DNA from 2 places in the Pediococcus damnosus genome. Region 1 is predicted to be linked to the other one. Evidence: predicted binding sites of a transcription regulator. Region 1 holds the regulator's gene; the other holds the start of a gene.

Region 1 (4,648 bases):
TATAATTTAACAGGAAAATTAGGAGGACATTTACATGAATGGAATTGTTCCTTTGTATAAACCACGTGGCATGACAAGTTTTGATTGTGTTGCCAAAATTCGTGGCATTTTGCATCAAAAAAAGGTTGGTCATAGTGGAACTTTGGATCCAAATGTAGATGGTGTTTTGCCAATCTGTGTAGGTAAAGCTACCAAAGTGGTGCCATACTTAATGGCTTCTGGCAAAGTTTATGAAGGAGCTGTAACCTTAGGGTTCTCCACAACTACTGAAGATGTTGATGGTGAAATTGTTGATCAACTTGCTTTAAGGCAGGCATTTTCAAACGTTGAAATTGATAGAGCTATGCAAAGCTTTGTCGGCGAAATTACACAAATTCCGCCAATGTATTCGGCCATTAAAATTAACGGAAAAAAATTATATGAATATGCACGTCAAGGGATTGAAGTAGAAAGACCAGCACGAAAAATAACCATCAAATCTTTTGAACGTTGCGGTGAGACTACTTTTAATTCACAAAATAATACACAAACCATAAACTTTAAAGTGGCGTGCAGTAAGGGGACTTATGTGCGGACCTTAGCAGTTGATTTGGGGAAAAAGCTTGAGGTTCCAGCTGTCATGTCTCGGTTAACTCGAACGGAAAGTGGTAATTTTCAGATTGAAGACACTATCACCTTTGCGCAATTAGAAGAGGCTGTTGAAAATAAGATTGTCGAGAATTTATTAGTTCCGTTAGATCACGCATTGAAAAAATATCCTCACTTTGCGTTAAATGATGATTTATGGACCAGGGTCCAAAATGGAGCGGTTTTAAAACGAAGCAACTTCAACCAGTCGCAATCAGCAGAACCGGTCCTTGTTTTAACTTACGATGATCGTGTTCAAGCATTATATCAATATGATCAAGAAAGGGCAGCATATCGCCCTTTGACCATGTTTCTAACCAAGTAGGAGGGCTCACATGAAAATCATTTATTTACATCATCCATACAATCAAAACCAAATTAAAGATAAAAATGTAGTGCTGGCTATGGGATTTTTTGGTGGTGTTCATCTGGGACATCAGGCTGTCTTAAAACAGGCACGAAAAGAGGCTGATCAACGGGATTTACCACTTGCAGCAATGACATTTGATCATCATCCTTCGGTTGTGTTTCCTAAACCAGGATTGGATGGCACAATTTATTTAAGTTCCGTAGAACGTAAGGCGGAATTAATGCAAAAATTTGGTGTCGATTTATTGTATGTGGTAAGTTTTACATCTAATCTGGCCAAACTGTCTCCCCAAGATTTTGTTGACCAATACATGGTGCAACTTCATGCCAAGGTTATTGTTGCGGGCTTTGATTATACTTACGGACCACGTGAAATTGCAGATATGGATCATCTTCCGACATACGCTAAAGATCGTTTTACGATTGTAACTGTTCCAGAATTACTGTTGGATGGTGAAAAAGTGAGTTCGACTCGAATCAGAACAGATCTAAAACAGAGTAATGTAGATCATGCTAATCTGTTCCTTGGATATACTTATCAAACTACTGGTTTAGTAGTTCATGGTGAGGCTCGTGGCCGCACACTTGGCTTTCCAACTGCCAATATTTTATCTGATCCAAAATCAAGAATTCCAGGAATTGGTATTTATGCCGTTCGGATAAAAATCGGTTCAAAATGGTGGCCAGGAATGGCCTCTATTGGAAGAAATGTTACTTTTGGAGAGCATCGGCCAATTACTATCGAAATTAACATTTTTGATTTTGATCAAGAAATTTATGGCGAAATGGTTCGAGTTGATTGGTATCATTACGTTCGTGGTGAGATAAAGTTTGATGCCGTTGAAGGATTAATTGAACAATTAAAGCTTGACGAAAAGAATATTCGCCAATATTTTGCGAATTTAACTATATAGTCAATAAAGGTCAAAGTTTATTGTTGACTTTTTGAAGAACCTTTGTTATCTTTAATAGTGTCTTAGCACTCCAATGTGCTAAGTGCTAAAAGAGGTGATGGTTTTGCTGACAGATAGAGAGTTACTGATTTTGAAAGCAATCGTTCAAATTTACACGGACGACGGACAACCGGTTGGTTCAAAGGCATTAGTTAGTAAATTACCAATCCATGTTAGTTCGGCTACAATTCGAAACGAGATGGCGACGCTAGAAGAAATGGGGTTACTTAAAAAGACCCATTCATCTTCTGGTCGAGTTCCTTCAATTAAGGGCTATCGTTATTATGTAGATCATTTGTTAAAACCTGATAAGGTTCAATCAAGTGATTTGCGAAAAATTCGTTCCTCGTTTAATCAACAGTTTCAAGAAATTGATGATATTGTTGCTGAATCTGCAGACATGCTTTCCCAATTAACTAGCTATACTGCTTTTACTGTGAAACCGGAACTGAAGGATGCTAAACTTGAAGGTTTTCGATTAGTACCACTTGGGAATCATCGAGTTATGGCGATTTTAGTTACTGATAATGGTAGCGTACAAAATCGAACATTTAAAGTACCAAAAAACGTTAATCCAGAGGCATTAGAATCCGTAATTCGAATTATTAATGATCAGTTAGTTGGATTAACTTTAGGTGAGGTGTTTAAGCGATTAGAGACAGATATTCCTATTCAGGTTGGTAAGTATATCGAGACTCCAGAAGGATTTTTAGATGTTTTTGAAGAAATTTTGAAAAAATCATCTACAGAGCATTTCTTTGTTGGTGGTCGTTTAAATCTCTTGAATTTTTCAAAACATCCAGATCCAAGCTCTATTCGATCGTTATATTCACTGATGGGACGATCAACAGATCTTGCTAGTGTATTAGGAGGATCATTAGATCACAACATCCAAGTTCAAATTGGCAATGAAATCACCAATAATTTGTTAAAAAATTATAGCCTGATTACAGCTACTTATGATGTAGATCAGCATGGTAAGGGAGTCATTGCAATTTTGGGACCGACTAGTATGCCATATTCTAGAATGATTGGATTGGTTGGTGCGTTTCGAACGGAATTAGCGCAACGATTAATAGATTATTACCACGATATTGATGATATTTGAGAGGTGTGAATGTAGTGTCTGAAAAAAAAGAAAATAAAGAAACTAAAAAAAATGAAGAAGCTGTAAATTCAACTGAGGAAGCCCCAAAAGACAAGTCAGCAAAAAAAGCTACAGTTGAATCAGAAAATAAATCAGAAAAGAATAAACCAGGGAAAAAGTTAAAAAAGCATAGTAAAACAAATCAACAAATTGAAGAATTGCAAACACAAGTTTCCGAGTTGACTGGTAAAGTTAATGCTATAACTGATCAGTATATTCGTTCAAAGGCTGAAATTGCCAACATTCAAAAACGCAACGAAAAAGAGCAAGCCGGACTAGTTAAATATGATGGTCAGCAGTTGGCTAAAGATATTCTTCCGGTTATTGACAATTTGGAACGTGCTTTGGCTATTAAGGTTTCTGATGAGAGTGGAATCCAATTGAAAAAGGGAATTCAAATGGTTTATGACCATATGAATAAAGCACTTAAAGATCATAATGTAACTGAAATTAAGGCTGAGGGACAAACCTTTGACCCTCAAATTCATCAGGCGGTCCAAACTGTTGCTGCTGAAGATGGAAAAAAAGCAGATCAGGTTGTTAGTGTTTTACAAAAAGGTTATATGTTAAAAGATCGTGTTTTACGACCAGCAATGGTTGTTGTGGCACAATAAAAAATATAAAGAAGGATAATTAAAATGGCAAGTAATAAAATTATTGGAATTGATTTAGGAACAACAAATTCTGCAGTTGCAGTCCTCGAAGGCGATAAGCCAAAGATCATTACAAATCCTGAAGGTAATCGTACAACACCTTCAGTTGTAGCTTTTAAAAATGGTGAAACCCAAGTTGGTGAAGTTGCCAAACGACAAGCAATTACAAACCCGGACACAATCGTATCTATCAAACGTCATATTGGTGAAAGTGGTTATACTGTTTCAGCAAATGGTAAGACATATACACCTCAAGAAATTTCTGCAATGATTTTGGAATATTTGAAACATTATGCAGAAGATTATCTTGGTGATACAGTTGAAAAGGCCGTTATTACTGTTCCAGCATACTTTGATGATTCTCAACGACAAGCTACTAAAGATGCTGGTAAAATTGCTGGATTACAAGTTGATCGGATTATTAATGAACCAACTGCTTCTGCTTTAGCTTATGGGCTAGATAAAAAAGATAAAGATGAAAAAGTTTTAGTTTATGATCTTGGCGGTGGTACATTTGATGTTTCTATTCTTGAATTAGGCGATGGTGTCTTCCAAGTACTTTCTACAAATGGTGATACACATCTTGGTGGTGATGACTTTGATCAAAAGATCATCGACTGGTTAGTATCTGAATTCAAAAAAGAAAATGGTGTCGATCTTTCTCAAGACAAAATGGCATTACAACGTTTAAAGGATGCTGCTGAAAAGGCTAAGAAAGACTTATCTGGTGTTAATGAAGCACAAATTAGTTTACCATTTATTTCTGCTGGTGCTAATGGCCCATTACATTTGGATAAAACTTTAACACGTGCCCAATTTGATGAAATGACATCTGACTTAGTTGCACGTACAAAGACTCCTGTAGACAATGCTTTGCGTGATGCTGGCCTTTCAAGCAG
Region 2 (4,648 bases), 230 kb from region 1:
CGAAATAAAAGGAACACTCGCAAATCGAAAAATGTTTCTTTCATACACCTTTTTATTAGCCTTAGGATCTGTTGTCGTGAAAATGTATACCTGATGACCTTGTTTTTCTAGTTGCTCACGTAATGTTTTAATAGAAGTAGCTACTCCGCTTACCTGCGGGTAATATGTATCCGTAAAAATTCCGATATTCACAAGTATCCTCCTTAAAAACGCAAACTTATTTAAGTTTAATTATATTGGTTTCATACGTGTTATGCAAATAACACTAGTATATAATCCCGTTAGCTATTCAAAGGCCACTCTCCGACATTTATGTTTCAATCCTCGCGTGCCCATCAAACGCTTCCAGTATACCAAAAAATCTCTCAGGATCTGATTCATCCTAAGAGATTTTAAATAAATTTAAATTCAATTATTTAATGGCATCATTAACCATTTTAATAACATCGTCGTTAGTTTCAGCTTCAGTAACAGCCTTATTAGCTAACTTCTTCATTTCTCTGGTATCTAAGCGTTTCATTAATGAACGAGTCTTCAAGATTGAAGATGAGCTCATTGAGAATTCATCCAAACCAAGACCCATCAAAATTGGAACAGCGGTTTGATCTCCAGCCATTTCACCACACATACCAGTCCATTTACCTTCTGCGTGAGAAGCATCAATTGTCCGTTTGATTAAACGTAACAATGATGGATTATATGGTTGATAGAGATAAGCTACTTTTTCGTTACCACGGTCAGCAGCAAATGAGTATTGGATCAAATCATTAGTACCAATACTAAAGAAATCCACATACTTAGCTAACTTGTCTGCAATAACTGCAGCAGCAGGAATTTCCATCATCATACCAACTTGAATGTTTTCACCGATCTTAGTACCAGCCTTTACCATCTTTTGTTTTTCATCTTCAAAAATAGCTTTAGCTTTCTTAAACTCAGCAACAGTTGCAATCATTGGGAACATGATGGCCAATTTTCCGTATGCAGATGCACGTAATAATGCGCGCAACTGGGTTCGGAATAAATCGGTTCGATCAAGACTGATTCGAATAGCACGATAGCCTAAGAATGGGTTCATTTCTTTTGGAAGTGGCAAGTATGGTAACTGCTTGTCTCCACCAATATCCATTGTCCGGACAACAACTTGTTTGCCCTTCATACCTTCTACAACGGCCTTGTATGCTTTAAACTGGTCATCTTCACTTGGAAGCTCACTAGCATCCATATACAAGAACTCAGAACGAAATAGGCCAACTGCTTCAGCGCCATTATCAACAACACCCTTAATATCATCTGGTGTTCCAATATTAGCTGCTAAGTCAAAGTGAACGCCATCTTTGGACAAAGTTTTTTCGTCACGAAGTTTATCCCACTCAAGTTTTTGAGCCACAAAATCTTTTTGCATCTTGTTATATTTAGTAATTTGATCAGCATCAGGATCAACAATTGCTGATCCATGAATACCATCAATAATAACAGTATCGCCAGATTTAATTTCTGTCGTCGCCTTTTCACTTCCAACAACCGCTGGAATTTCAAGTGTTCGAGACATGATAGCTGAATGTGAAGTTCTTCCTCCAATATCAGTAATAAATCCTTTAACATACTTACGATCAAGCTGAGCAGTATCGCTTGGTGTTAAATCATGCGCCACGATAACAACTTCAGAATCAATCAAAGCTGGATTAGGTAACTTAACACCTAATAGATGACTCATTACACGCTTTGTGACGTCTCGGATATCTCCGGCACGTTCTTGCATGTACTGGTTATCAGTCATAGCTTCAAATGTTTCGATAAAGCCATCTGTTACATCCTTCAATGCTTGTTCTGCATTAACAGAATCGTTCTTGATCTTGTCTTCAATATTCCCAATCAATTCAGGGTCGGAGAGAATCGTAATGTGTGCTTCAAATACCTCGGCTTCATCCTCTCCAAGATTTTCAGCAGCTTTACTTTTGATTAACTCTAATTCTGATTTAGATGCGTCTAAAGCATCATGAAGACGCTTAATTTCGGCATCTGGATCATCAATTGTTTTCTTATCAAATGACAGATCAGGGTCGACAAGCATGTATGCTTTCGCAATTGCAACGCCATCACTGGCAGCAATTCCCTTCAATTCTTTTGTCATTAGTCAGAAAGTCCTTCCTTTTTCATTGTGTCTGCGAGTGCTTCAATTGCTTCTTTTGCATCATCGCCGTCAGCAGAAACTGTTACATCAGCATTCTGACCAACACCCAATGACATTACACCCATAATAGACTTCAAATTAACTGCCTTGTCTTTGTATGTTAATTTGACATCAGCATTAAATTTGCTAGCTGCCTGTACTAATAAAGTAGCTGGACGAGCATGAATACCTGTTTCTGCAATAATATGAAAGTCACGTGTTTCCATTATAATCGATCTCCTTTAAAATATATAAGATTTGGTAAGGGCTTTCTTTTCATAGAAAAAATAAATAACCATTTATTCTTTAACAAATAATTAGCCTTTCCCATTGATAATAGCAATTTCTGGAAATTATTACAAGCCCTTTCACGAATTTTAAATAAAATTAAGATTTACCGTTTTCATCACCTTCAAAATGGTAGACCACTTTTCCGTTTTTTTGAGCTTTACCAATAATTCTTTTCCGTTGCTCATACTTCATATAAATAGGTTGAAAAGCTGGAAATTCATCAGCTTCAACTGTTAATTCCTTTATACTACCCTGCCGAAGCTGCTCTAACAGGTTCGAAAAGTCTCGTGCCATTTAACCACCTACCTTTTTTAATAAATCTAGTTTAGCCGATATCCTTCAAAAGTTCAAACATTGGCACTCATGTCATTAAAGTGCTAATATAATTTTGTGGGCAGTAAAGTGCCTGGTAATGCAATTCTATCAGGCATAGTTTTTTAAAACAAATTGCTTGCACAAATCATGAAGCGAGTTATAATGTGTTCATGGTCAAAGTTGGTCAAACTTTTTAAAGCTTTGACTTTGCGAAAGGAGATCGCAAGATGTTATGTCAAAATTGTCGTAAAAATGAAGCAACGATCCACCTGCACGTTAATGTTAACGGTCAGCAGCGTCAGATCGATCTTTGTCAAAATTGCTATCAACTTCTAAAACAACAAGAAGGTAATAATTTTGGAAATGGAGGTGCTATGAATATGGCACAAGACCCATTCGGATTTGGAAATCTAGATGACATTTTCCGTGCTATGCAAAATGGTAACGTTGAAAATGCTCAGAACTTTAACCAACAAGTTCCCCCTACCCAACCAAGTGGTCCCACTGATAATAATAATGGTGGTACCCGCCAAAATGGCCAGGGTGGCTTGCTAGCTCAGTATGGTTTGAACCTAACTGATTTAGCAAAACAAGGAAAAATCGACCCAGTAATCGGCCGTGATTCAGAAATCTCAAGGGTTATTGAAATATTGAATCGACGGACGAAAAACAATCCAGTTTTAATTGGTGAAGCAGGTGTTGGTAAAACAGCAGTTGTGGAAGGCCTAGCTGAAAAGATTGTGGCAGGCGATGTTCCTCAAAAATTAATTAATAAGAAAATTATTCGTTTAGACGTTGTATCACTCGTTCAAGGAACTGGGATTAGAGGTCAGTTTGAACAACGAATGCAACAACTTATGAAAGAAGTTGAAAAAAATAAGGATGTTATCGTCTTTATTGATGAAATTCATGAAATTGTTGGTGCTGGTAATGCAGAAGGTGGTATGGACGCCGGCAACGTTTTGAAGCCTGCTTTGGCTCGTGGCGATTTCCAACTTGTTGGAGCTACAACTTCAACCGAATATCGAGACATTGAAAAAGATGCCGCCCTTGCTCGTCGTTTACAACCCGTTCAGGTTGATGAACCAAGCGTTGAAGCATCTATTAAGATTTTAAAGGGAATTCAAAAGAAATACGAAGATTATCACCATGTTCATTACACAGATAAAGCTATCGAAGCAGCCGCAAAGCTGTCCAAGCGATACATTCAAGATCGGTTCTTACCGGATAAGGCAATTGACTTACTCGATGAAACTGGTTCTAAAAAGAATTTAACAATTAATACTGTTGATCCCAACACAATCCAGCAAAAGATTGATAATGCTGAAAAGTATAAACAGGATGCAACAAAAGCAGAAGATTACGAAAAGGCTGCTTACTATCGTGATCAAGTTGCCAAGTTAGAGAAATCAAAATCTGGCGCATCGAAAAAAGATGAAATTCCAACTGTTACAGAAAAAGATATGGAACAAATCATTGAAGAACAAACTAACATCCCAGTTGGTGAACTTCAAAAACGTGAACAAGAACAACTCCAGAATCTTAGTGGCGATTTAAGTTCAAAGGTAATTGGACAAGATGAAGCTGTCAACAAGATTGCCCGGGCCATCCGTCGAAACCGAATTGGTTTAAATGGGACTGGTCGTCCAATTGGTTCCTTCCTATTCGTCGGCCCTACCGGAGTTGGTAAAACAGAATTAGCTAAACAATTAGCTAAGGAACTCTTTGGATCTGAGGATTCCATGATTCGGTTTGACATGAGTGAGTACATGGAACCACATTCAATTTCTAAATTAATTGGTTCACCCCCTGGCTATGTTGGCTACGAAGAAGCCGGCCAATTAACTGAACAAGTTCGTCGTCATCCCT

What was found. Region 1 encodes HrcA, which represses chaperone genes, less so after heat shock. Its sites were predicted from a motif close to TTAGCACTCNNNNNNNNNGAGTGCTAA; they were not measured.
Region 2: the regulator HrcA is predicted to act here: its motif matches at 2,819-2,845, upstream of ADU73_RS00920 (ATP-dependent Clp protease ATP-binding subunit).

Annotation. Positions count from the first base shown of each region.
Region 1 covers NZ_CP012294.1:2,087,280-2,091,927, reverse strand. The annotation lists gene truB (tRNA pseudouridine(55) synthase TruB) at 35-952, shown strand; gene ribF (riboflavin biosynthesis protein RibF) at 963-1,910, shown strand; gene hrcA (heat-inducible transcriptional repressor HrcA) at 2,008-3,057, shown strand; gene grpE (nucleotide exchange factor GrpE) at 3,072-3,710, shown strand; gene dnaK (molecular chaperone DnaK) at 3,735-4,648, shown strand, end outside.
Region 2 covers NZ_CP012294.1:195,021-199,668, forward strand. The annotation lists gene ADU73_RS00900 (glycosyltransferase family 4 protein) at 1-192, opposite strand, end outside; gene ptsP (phosphoenolpyruvate--protein phosphotransferase) at 413-2,134, opposite strand; gene ADU73_RS00910 (phosphocarrier protein HPr) at 2,134-2,400, opposite strand; gene ADU73_RS00915 (hypothetical protein) at 2,561-2,758, opposite strand; gene ADU73_RS00920 (ATP-dependent Clp protease ATP-binding subunit) at 3,007-4,648, shown strand, end outside.